DNA from 4 places in the Paenibacillus chartarius genome. Region 2 is predicted to be linked to each of the others. Evidence: riboswitches for the same ligand, from Rfam matches in the RefSeq annotation. Region 2 holds a riboswitch; each other region holds the start of a gene.
What was found. A riboswitch is a leader RNA that binds a small molecule or an ion and turns the genes downstream of it on or off. The one in region 2 is predicted to bind cyclic di-GMP.
Positions count from the first base shown of each region.

Region 1: another riboswitch for cyclic di-GMP. It lies ahead of ACFFK0_RS16340 (putative bifunctional diguanylate cyclase/phosphodiesterase); the one in region 2 lies ahead of ACFFK0_RS19455 (methyl-accepting chemotaxis protein).
Region 3: another riboswitch for cyclic di-GMP. It lies ahead of ACFFK0_RS29205 (anti-repressor SinI family protein); the one in region 2 lies ahead of ACFFK0_RS19455 (methyl-accepting chemotaxis protein).
Region 4: another riboswitch for cyclic di-GMP. It lies ahead of ACFFK0_RS10365 (response regulator); the one in region 2 lies ahead of ACFFK0_RS19455 (methyl-accepting chemotaxis protein).

Region 1 is NZ_JBHLWN010000067.1:83,752-85,951, forward strand. Features, by position in the region: gene ACFFK0_RS16330 (C40 family peptidase) at 1-354, shown strand, start outside; gene ACFFK0_RS16335 (response regulator) at 428-793, shown strand; cyclic di-GMP riboswitch class I at 890-972, shown strand; gene ACFFK0_RS16340 (putative bifunctional diguanylate cyclase/phosphodiesterase) at 1,060-2,200, shown strand, end outside.
Region 2 is NZ_JBHLWN010000076.1:61,798-63,997, forward strand. Features, by position in the region: gene ACFFK0_RS19450 (hypothetical protein) at 1-199, shown strand, start outside; cyclic di-GMP riboswitch class I at 658-742, shown strand; gene ACFFK0_RS19455 (methyl-accepting chemotaxis protein) at 898-2,200, shown strand, end outside.
Region 3 is NZ_JBHLWN010000121.1:57,718-59,917, forward strand. Features, by position in the region: gene ACFFK0_RS29195 (helix-turn-helix domain-containing protein) at 1-19, shown strand, start outside; gene ACFFK0_RS29200 (helix-turn-helix domain-containing protein) at 281-619, shown strand; cyclic di-GMP riboswitch class II at 813-896, shown strand; gene ACFFK0_RS29205 (anti-repressor SinI family protein) at 956-1,138, shown strand; gene galE (UDP-glucose 4-epimerase GalE) at 1,153-2,166, shown strand.
Region 4 is NZ_JBHLWN010000039.1:3,784-5,983, forward strand. Features, by position in the region: gene ACFFK0_RS10355 (S-layer homology domain-containing protein) at 1-243, shown strand, start outside; gene ACFFK0_RS10360 (S-layer homology domain-containing protein) at 266-523, shown strand; cyclic di-GMP riboswitch class I at 1,028-1,113, shown strand; gene ACFFK0_RS10365 (response regulator) at 1,200-1,916, shown strand; gene ACFFK0_RS10370 (hypothetical protein) at 2,136-2,200, shown strand, end outside.

The DNA.
Region 1 (2,200 bases), on a different contig from region 2:
GGAGGGCTGATCGAAACGGCGAAATCGCTTACGGGCATCCGGTACGCCTGGGGCGGCACGACAACCGCAGGCTTTGACTGCTCCGGCTTCGTGAATTACGTGTACAGCCAATACGGGATTAACCTGCCCCGGACGTCCCGTGAAATGCTGGCTTCGTCCGGCACGCCGGCAGCCTCGTCCGACCTGCGCCAGGGCGACCTCGTCTTCTTCACGATCGGCCGGATCAGTCATGTCGGCATTTATTTGGGCAATGACGCCTTTATTTCAGCTACTTCGACACACGGCATTCACATCGATTCGCTGACGAGCAGCTACTGGGGTCCCAAATTTGTCGGCGCCAAGCGGGTCATTTAGTTCATTCCCCTCTCATGACAAGGCATGCTGTCTCATATGGTACAGTATAGACCTTATTGCGGAGGGGACGACGATGGCTTCTGTATTAATTGTGGACGACTCGTCTTTCATGCGGGTGCTGCTTAAAGAAATGATCGAACAGACGGGGCACGAGGTGGCGGGCGAGGCCGAGAACGGGCTCGAAGCCGTGTCGATGTACATCCGGCTTCGGCCCGATATCGTAACCATGAATATCGTTATGCCCGAGCTCTTCGGTATCGAAGCGGTGCGCAGAATTCGACAAGTCGATCCGCGGGCGAAGGTGATCATTTGTTCTGCGATGGGCAATTCGTACAACGTGGTGGAGGCGATTCAAGCCGGGGCGCTCGATTTTATCGTCAAGCCGTTCGACGCCGCCCGGTTGGGCGAATCGATCAAGCGGCTGATGAACCGGTTGTGATCGCTTAGCAGCCCATAAGCCAAATGTACTAATGTTAAATGACTTGTCACAAAAAAATACGGGACTTTTCGACTATATTCGTGTATAATGTGGAAAAAGCGACAAAGGCAAACTTGTTGAAAAGCAAGGACGCAAAGCTGCGGGCCTAAGGAGAAATCTAAGGCAGCCGGGCTGCCGAACGATGGGTCAGAGAGCTTTCCGCCATCCTTCGGGATGGTTTTTTTGCTGTAGACGCCGTTTTTTGATACAGACAAAGGAGCTCTTTTATGCGCAACCGCTGGTTATTTTCCTTAGGACACCTCTTAACCCCGATCATGATATGTATTGCTATGGCCCGGTCCGCGTTCGATTTGTCCTATGTATTTCTCATCGTTTTATCTTCGCTATGGGCGCTGATTTTAACCAGATGGGTGGACACCCAGGCTTTCAGCGGCCAAGCCCGCAAGCTCCCCGTTGCGCTGATGGTCATGGATATTTCTTTGCTGAGCCTTATTCTGGCCATTCCCGACTGGTCGGTATTTTCCCCGATTTGGATTATGCAAAGCATTCTGCTCTTATATGCCGTTGAGTACGGCTACCGCACCTCTGTTTTGTTCGGAGCGGCCATAATAGCTCTCGCTACGCTGTTCGAATTGAAGCTGAACGTGCCGTTGGAGCAGTTTGTAAGCGATCTCTTTCCATTTGTTTTAGTTGCCTCCCTTAACGTCGTCGTGATCGGGAAAGTGACGGACAAGCTGCAGCGGCTCGCCTATTGCGATACGCTCACGTCACTGCCGAACCGCACCTTCATGCAAGCGGCGCTTCAGGAATCGGTCGCCCAAGCCGCCGAGACGAAGCAGAAGGCCGCCTTCCTGTTGTTCGACTTGGACAGCTTCAAGCATGTCAACGACACACTCGGTCATGAAGCGGGCGACGAGCTGCTGCTGCAGGCTTCGGTGCGGCTGCGCAGCCAGCTGCCGCTTGGCGTAACGCTTGCCCGATTTGGCGGCGATGAATTTACGGCCATCATTTCCCCGTACGACCATGTGGACGATGTGCAGGAGGTCGCAGAGCTCATTCTGAACGCGCTCCGGGAACCGTTTCATATATCGGGTATTCCGCTGCACATCTCCGCCAGTATCGGGATTTCCCTCTATCCGCAGCATGCCGGAGATGCCGCAGAGCTGCTCAAGTATGCGGATGCGGCGATGTACAGCGCCAAGAAGCAGCGCAATCATTACGAGTTCTTCCGCCCTTCCGATGCCGCCGACTCGGCGGAGCGGCTGTTCCTGGAGTCCGACCTGACTGCGGCGCTCGGCCGGGGCGAATTTGAGCTGTATTACCAGCCGCAGATCCGCCACGGCTCCATTATCGGCTTCGAGGCGCTGCTTCGCTGGAATCATCCGACCCGCGGCCTCATTCCACCGG
Region 2 (2,200 bases):
GATTATGGGGTTGAAAGATGCGAAGATGCGGAACGTTGCCATTAAAGCTGTCAATGGAGTGATTGTCGTATCCTACATTGACGATAAATGGATCGTTACTTTAAACGACCGCTTCCAGCTGGAGAGCACTGATATTAGCGAAATCCTTGACCATGTCGACAAGCTGCACCACGATCGAACGGATGTATACATTCGTTGAGTCGGGGCAATCCTCACTAGCTGCATGACTCGCGCTTACAAGAGGCTGCCGATTCCGGCAGCCTCTTCAGCGTCGATCTCCAGATCTCTCGATGCTTTCGGCGGGCAAACGATACGATGATTCCGTATCGTCAGACGAAACATAAATAATCTGACATTCTTGGGACTGCAGAAATAACCTCACGCTTTCTGAGACAGCAAATTCACTAGCGTATCCAAGGACTTTAGGCACATTCCACATTACGACATGATTTTCCTTCTTTCTACATCTTCCCCTTTCATTTTCCATACATTTCACATAAAATATATTCAAACAATTTTATTTTTATTGTTAGTTTCAACAATTCGATGCGCTCCGCATCCCCATCCTTCACGATTTTTTAACAAATATTACAGGCTCAGGATGTTTACATGAACAATCTGATTATTTATAATAGTCATTAAATGTCAGAAAAGAATAGCTGTAAATGGCAAACTTGTCGAAAGATAAGGGCGCAAAGTTATGGGCCTAAGGCTACAAAGCTATGGCCGCCAGACCGCCAGTTTGAGATAGATAGCCTATCCCGAACATCTTTGGGGTAGGCTTCTTTTCGTCACTTCCGGCATGCAGGGTGCAAATTTTGCTCAAATATGGATTATTTTGTCGCATCGCAACGTTTATACATTCATTACAAATACATCGTAAGGAGTGCAGTCAACTTGAAGACCAAAAACTATTTCGGCAAAAATCTATTATTTTCGATGCTGAATCTTCTCATCATCGGGGTGGTGCTCATTTCCGTCAGCGCCTACAACCAAAACCAAATTTTAACGGATTCACTCAGAAAACAAACCCATAATATGACCTCCGCATGGGCCCAAGCTATTACCTATAAAGATGTTGAGGGTGCTCTTAGCGACAAACGCTGGGAAGCAAGCGAGCAGCAAAGGTTAACCAAGCTGTTTGACAGCTACACGGCTTTCAATGCAAACGTAGCTCAAGCCTACATATTCGGCGTCGAACTGCAGGATGGAAATAAAACTTCGCTGATCGCGTTCCCGAGTCACGTTATTCAAGCATTCAGTGAAGCGAACCTGAAGATTGGGGACATGTACGAGCAGCCGAAAGAAATCGTCAACGGTTTGAAGAGCATGCTGAAAACCAAATCCGAGACCTTTACTTCCTTCTATAACGACGATTACGGTACTTGGGTGAGCGTACTTTATCCTATTATCGACAATAACGGAAATGTTGCGGCTTACTTTGCAGTAGATGTTGACGCCAAAATGATTCCCGAAGCCCAACATTCGTTCCTCCGGAGCTCGATTATCCTGCTTTTCATCTCCCTGATCCTTTGCGGCGGTGCGCAATACGTCGTGGCAAGAAGAACGCTTATGCCTCTGAACCATTTGATGCGGGGGATCGAGCAAGTATCCAACGGAAAATTCAACTTCACCTTGGAGGAAAAAGGCAGCTTCGGCGAATTGAATCAAAAGTTCAATACAATGCTTTCGAATATTCGCGAAATACTATCGAGTATTAAGCAAACCGCCACAAGCGTAGCCGACGCTTCCAACGAGCTGTTCGGCATCACCGAAAACAACCGACACAGCATTGAGACGATTACAACGGAAATCAAGGATATGAACGCACATGTCGACCAGCAAAAAAATTCTACGGAAGAATGCAGCCGATCGATCGTGGAGATCGCCGCATCTTTGCAAGTCATCGCTCAGAACGCAAGCCAAGTGGCCTACGCATCTCAAGATATGAAACACCTTTCCGAAGAAGGCAACACAGCCGCACAAACGATTTCGGATCAAATGGGACGCATTAATGCCAATTCGCACACGACCGCAGGCACAATCAAGCTGCTTGAATCGAAATCCGAACAAATCGGCAACATTCTCAATTTAATTAAAGACATCACGGCCCAAACCAACCTGCTTGCCCTGAACGCCAGCATTGAAGCCGCTCGAGCGGGAGAACACGGCAGAGGCTTTGCGGTAGTGGCCGATGAGG
Region 3 (2,200 bases), on a different contig from region 2:
AAGCCAATATTCGGAATGAGCGGGCGGGTGCGCCGCTTGGCCGATTACACCTGAACCATTGAGATGTGGTATAGTAGACAATAGAATAGCAGCTTCGGTCTGCAGCAAATAATTCGAATGCATTCACTCTAACATGGATAAGGGGCGTTACGGCGCTCTTCGATTCGCTTAGAGGCGAATGTATTTGTCTTTTTGCTTACAATTTATGGATGAATTTCAGATTACTGCTCAAGTGCGAGACGACTCGCTGTTCTATTTTGGTTAAGGGAAGAGGATGACCATGATTGGCAAACGAATTCGAGAGCTTCGGGAGCAGAAGCGCATGTCGCTGTCCGAGCTGGCCGCTAAAGCGGATGTGGCAAAATCATACTTGAGCAACATGGAACGGGACATTCAGAAGAACCCCTCCATTCAATTCATAGAGAAAATCGCTGCGGCTCTGGATGTGTCGATGGACCTTATTCTCCATGGGGAAGAACAGGGCGAGGCGCCGGAGGAATTGGACCAGCAGTGGCAGGAGCTCGTGAGAGAAGCGATGAGCTCGGGCGTGACGAAGGAGCAGTTTCGCGAGTTTCTGGAATTCAACAAGTGGAAAATGAATCAGGGCAGCGGCAAGTGACTATCCTACTAACTACTTATATGTATGCGTTTTATTTAGGATATAGTACCTATCTAAAGAATTTTTAGGCATTTTCTTTAGGGAAAATTTAGTGTAAGTAGATGAAAAGTATTATATAATGAGAACGTGGTTGCAGGTTCGACGGTAAAAAGTAGGTATTTTGGACTATATCCGACTGTCGGCTGTGACGATGGAATCATGGGAATACTTTGAAACATGCACCGTATGTGGGCACCTGGGGCATGTGGAGTAAGTGGTGCAACCGACCCAACTTATTAATGACGGTTTAATAGGTTGTTTTCTGATGCCGAAGAACTTCACATGGGAGGTCAAAGGATGTCCGCGATGTTGAAATCGAATGCTGAAACTGGTGTGTTGGATGCGGATTGGATCGAATTGATCCGGGAAGCACGGCGTATGGGGCTGACGGTAAGTGAAGTCCGAGCTTATTTCAAGGCGACTTTGACTAAGGTCGTTGCAACTTCCGAGAATGATATCAATGGCCACGTAATGGCTTAACTAGGAGTGTACTTATGCCGATTCTTGTAACGGGCGGCGCGGGCTATATCGGCAGTCATACTTGCGTAGAGCTTCTGAACAGCGGTTACGATATCGTCGTGATCGACAATTTGATAAACAGCAAGGAAGAGGCCGTTCGCCGGGTGAGCGAGCTGACGGGGAAGAAGATTCCGTTCTACCCTCTGGATCTTCTCGATCGGCAAGGACTGGAGAGCGTATTTCGCGAGCACGCGATTGATGCGGTCATTCATTTTGCAGGGTTAAAGGCCGTCGGGGAATCGGTTTCCATGCCGCTGCAATATTATCACAACAATATTACCGGCACGCTGATTCTTTGTGACGTCATGCAGCAGTTCGATGTGCGGCGGCTGGTGTTCAGCTCGTCGGCAACGGTCTACGGCATGCCGGAGCAAGTTCCGATTCACGAAGATTTTCCGCTGGATGCGACGAACCCGTACGGGCAGACGAAGCTCATGATCGAGCAAATTTTGCGCGATGTGTACCGGTCCGACCGGCGCTGGGCGATTTCGCTGCTTCGCTATTTCAATCCGGTCGGGGCGCACGAATCGGGCCGGATCGGAGAAGATCCGAGCGGGATCCCGAACAATTTGCTGCCATATATAAGTCAAGTAGCGATCGGTAAGCTGGAAAAGCTGCGTATATTCGGGAACGATTATCCGACGGTTGACGGCACCGGTGTTCGCGACTATATTCATGTCGTCGATTTGGCGCGCGGGCACCTGAAGGCGCTGGAGCTGGTGTTGGCCGAATCCGGCATCGACGCCTTCAATTTGGGGACGGGTCAAGGCTACAGCGTGCTGCAGATGGTCGAGGCGTTCGAGCAAGCGTCCGGGCGGCCGATCCCTTATTCGATCGAGGCGCGCCGTCCCGGCGATGTGGCCGTCTGCTACGCGGCGACGGGGAAGGCACGGGAGAAGCTGGGCTGGGCCGCGGAGAAAACGCTGGAGGAGATGTGCCGGGATGCATGGCGCTGGCAGTCGTCGAACCCGCGGGGATATGAGGAATAACATGAAGGTGTATAACCGGAGTTTGGGCTTCGGG
Region 4 (2,200 bases), on a different contig from region 2:
TCGAATCACTGGGCGAAAGACGCGGATAACGACATGGTATCACGCATGATAATCGACGGCGTCGGCAACGGCCGGTTCGATCCCGATCAGGACGTTACGCGGGCGGAATTTGCGGCGATTATCGTTCGCGCTTTAGGACTCAAGTTGGAGAGCGGACCGAGCGTCTTCCCGGATGTGAAGGAATCGGCCTGGTACAGCAGCGCAGTTCGCACCGCTTATGCGTACTACTTGATTGGCGGATAAGAAGACGGCACGTTTCGGCCGAATGACAAAATCACCCCGCGAACAGGCGATGGTCATTCTCTCCAGAGCGATGACGATTACCAAGCTGAAAGCTAAGCTCCCCGTTCAAGCGGCTGACATTGTCCTTCGAACGTATAGAGATGCACATGAGGCATCCGGATGGGCGGTAAACAGCATTGCCGACTGCTTGCAGGCCGGTATCGTATTAGGAAGAAGCGGTACTGCGCTTGCGCCGAAGGATTTCATCACCAGAGCCGAGGTTGCGGTAATGGTTGAGTGACTGCTTCAAAAGTCTGATCTGATATAGTTCGTGGTTCCTAAACTAGGGTTATCCTGTTCATGTCAGTAAGAGGCATGATCGGGATAACCCTTTATTATGGAAAAAAGGGGTTCTTGCCTTTTGGAGGAATTGAGCGGGATTTATGAGAGAAAGGCGATTGAAACAACGGTTATTTCGAGTACTCGTTGTGGTTACTTCCTTGTTCTGCGTCGCCGAAAGCATCACTTCGAGTAACGACTCCAAGCGTGTTGAAGATGTTGTCATTTTTACATATGAATGTTTGATTGTAAGTTACCTTCAGATTTTAGGGAAAAAGCTCAAGTCCGGTTAGGTATATTATGTAGACATAATTGATTTTACATATCATTGAAGTTGGCCGTGGCTAGTCAGCATTTGACAACACGTTCGGAATGGAGAAGAATATTATGAATACGAGGTTTTGAGAAATTACAACGAAGAGCATGGGGCTACCATGTGAATGACGCATAAATCATTTAATAAATGATAGGAAAACGGCAAACCAGATCGAAAGACTGGGACGCAAAGCCACGGGTCTTCTGCATACGTGCAATGATCGCCGGGTTACCCTTTCCAATATGCTGTCAGAACAAGGCACGTCCACCCGAGGGTACGTGTCTTTTGTTGTTATTCCAGAATGAAAACGGGGTGATGATCGATGGAAGAGCGTGCAAGTTATACCACCATAGAAGCCAAAGAAATCATGAATTGGAAAGAAGGAAAAATACAAGTACTGCTAGTGGATAGTGACCCCGTTTGGCAACAACGGATTGTGTCGCTAATCGATACAGAGCCGGATATGAATATATTTCATATTGCAGCAAACAAGGAATCGGCCGTTCGAGCCAGTGTGCAATTAGATTTAGACGTGATAATTCTTGATCTTGCATTAAATTCATCCCAACAGGAAGGATTCGATACAATTGACGAAGTTATGAAGCTCAAACCGTTACCTATCATTATCTTGTCTTTGCTCGATGAGCCTGAAGTCATAGTGGATGCGATACTATCCGGCGCACTCAATTATATTACCAAGATCAACTACGCAGATGTCATAAATGCAGTCAGGGAAGCCTATCGTGGGCAATCTTCTCTTCATTCCGATGTGGCATCCATTATCCGTAATGAAATTGGGCTTGTTAAGCGAAAAGAACTGCATCGAATGCTGACGACTACTGAAAAAGAAATCTTGCAGTTGATCGGTTGGGGCTATAAACAGCCGATAATCCGAGAGTTGCTAGGCATCACATCTAACACAATGAAGACGCATGTCCGTAACATTATTCGAAAATTCAACGCGCGTTCCATTCATGATGCAGCGGAAAAAGCAAAACGCAGAGGCTTGTACGTTCAGCAAGATCATATCACAAGTTAGCGCTTCGCCCTCGTTTCGAGGCGTTTCGTTCTCGTTCGACATTTTATTGAATGAATGGCGTGACGGAAAGATCACCCTCCATTTTTGCTCGTTTTATAGGTACAATGGTGGAAACAGATGGATATTACTAGGAGGTTCTTACCGGAGGTGAAAGACAAAAAGAGGATCGAAGTTGTGAAAATGGTACCACTTTAACTTCTTCGATTTCGCAGGAAAGGAATGATGACGGTGAAAATGGAGCGTGAAACATGTACAACGATGTCGATTGACCATTCAAGCTGGCG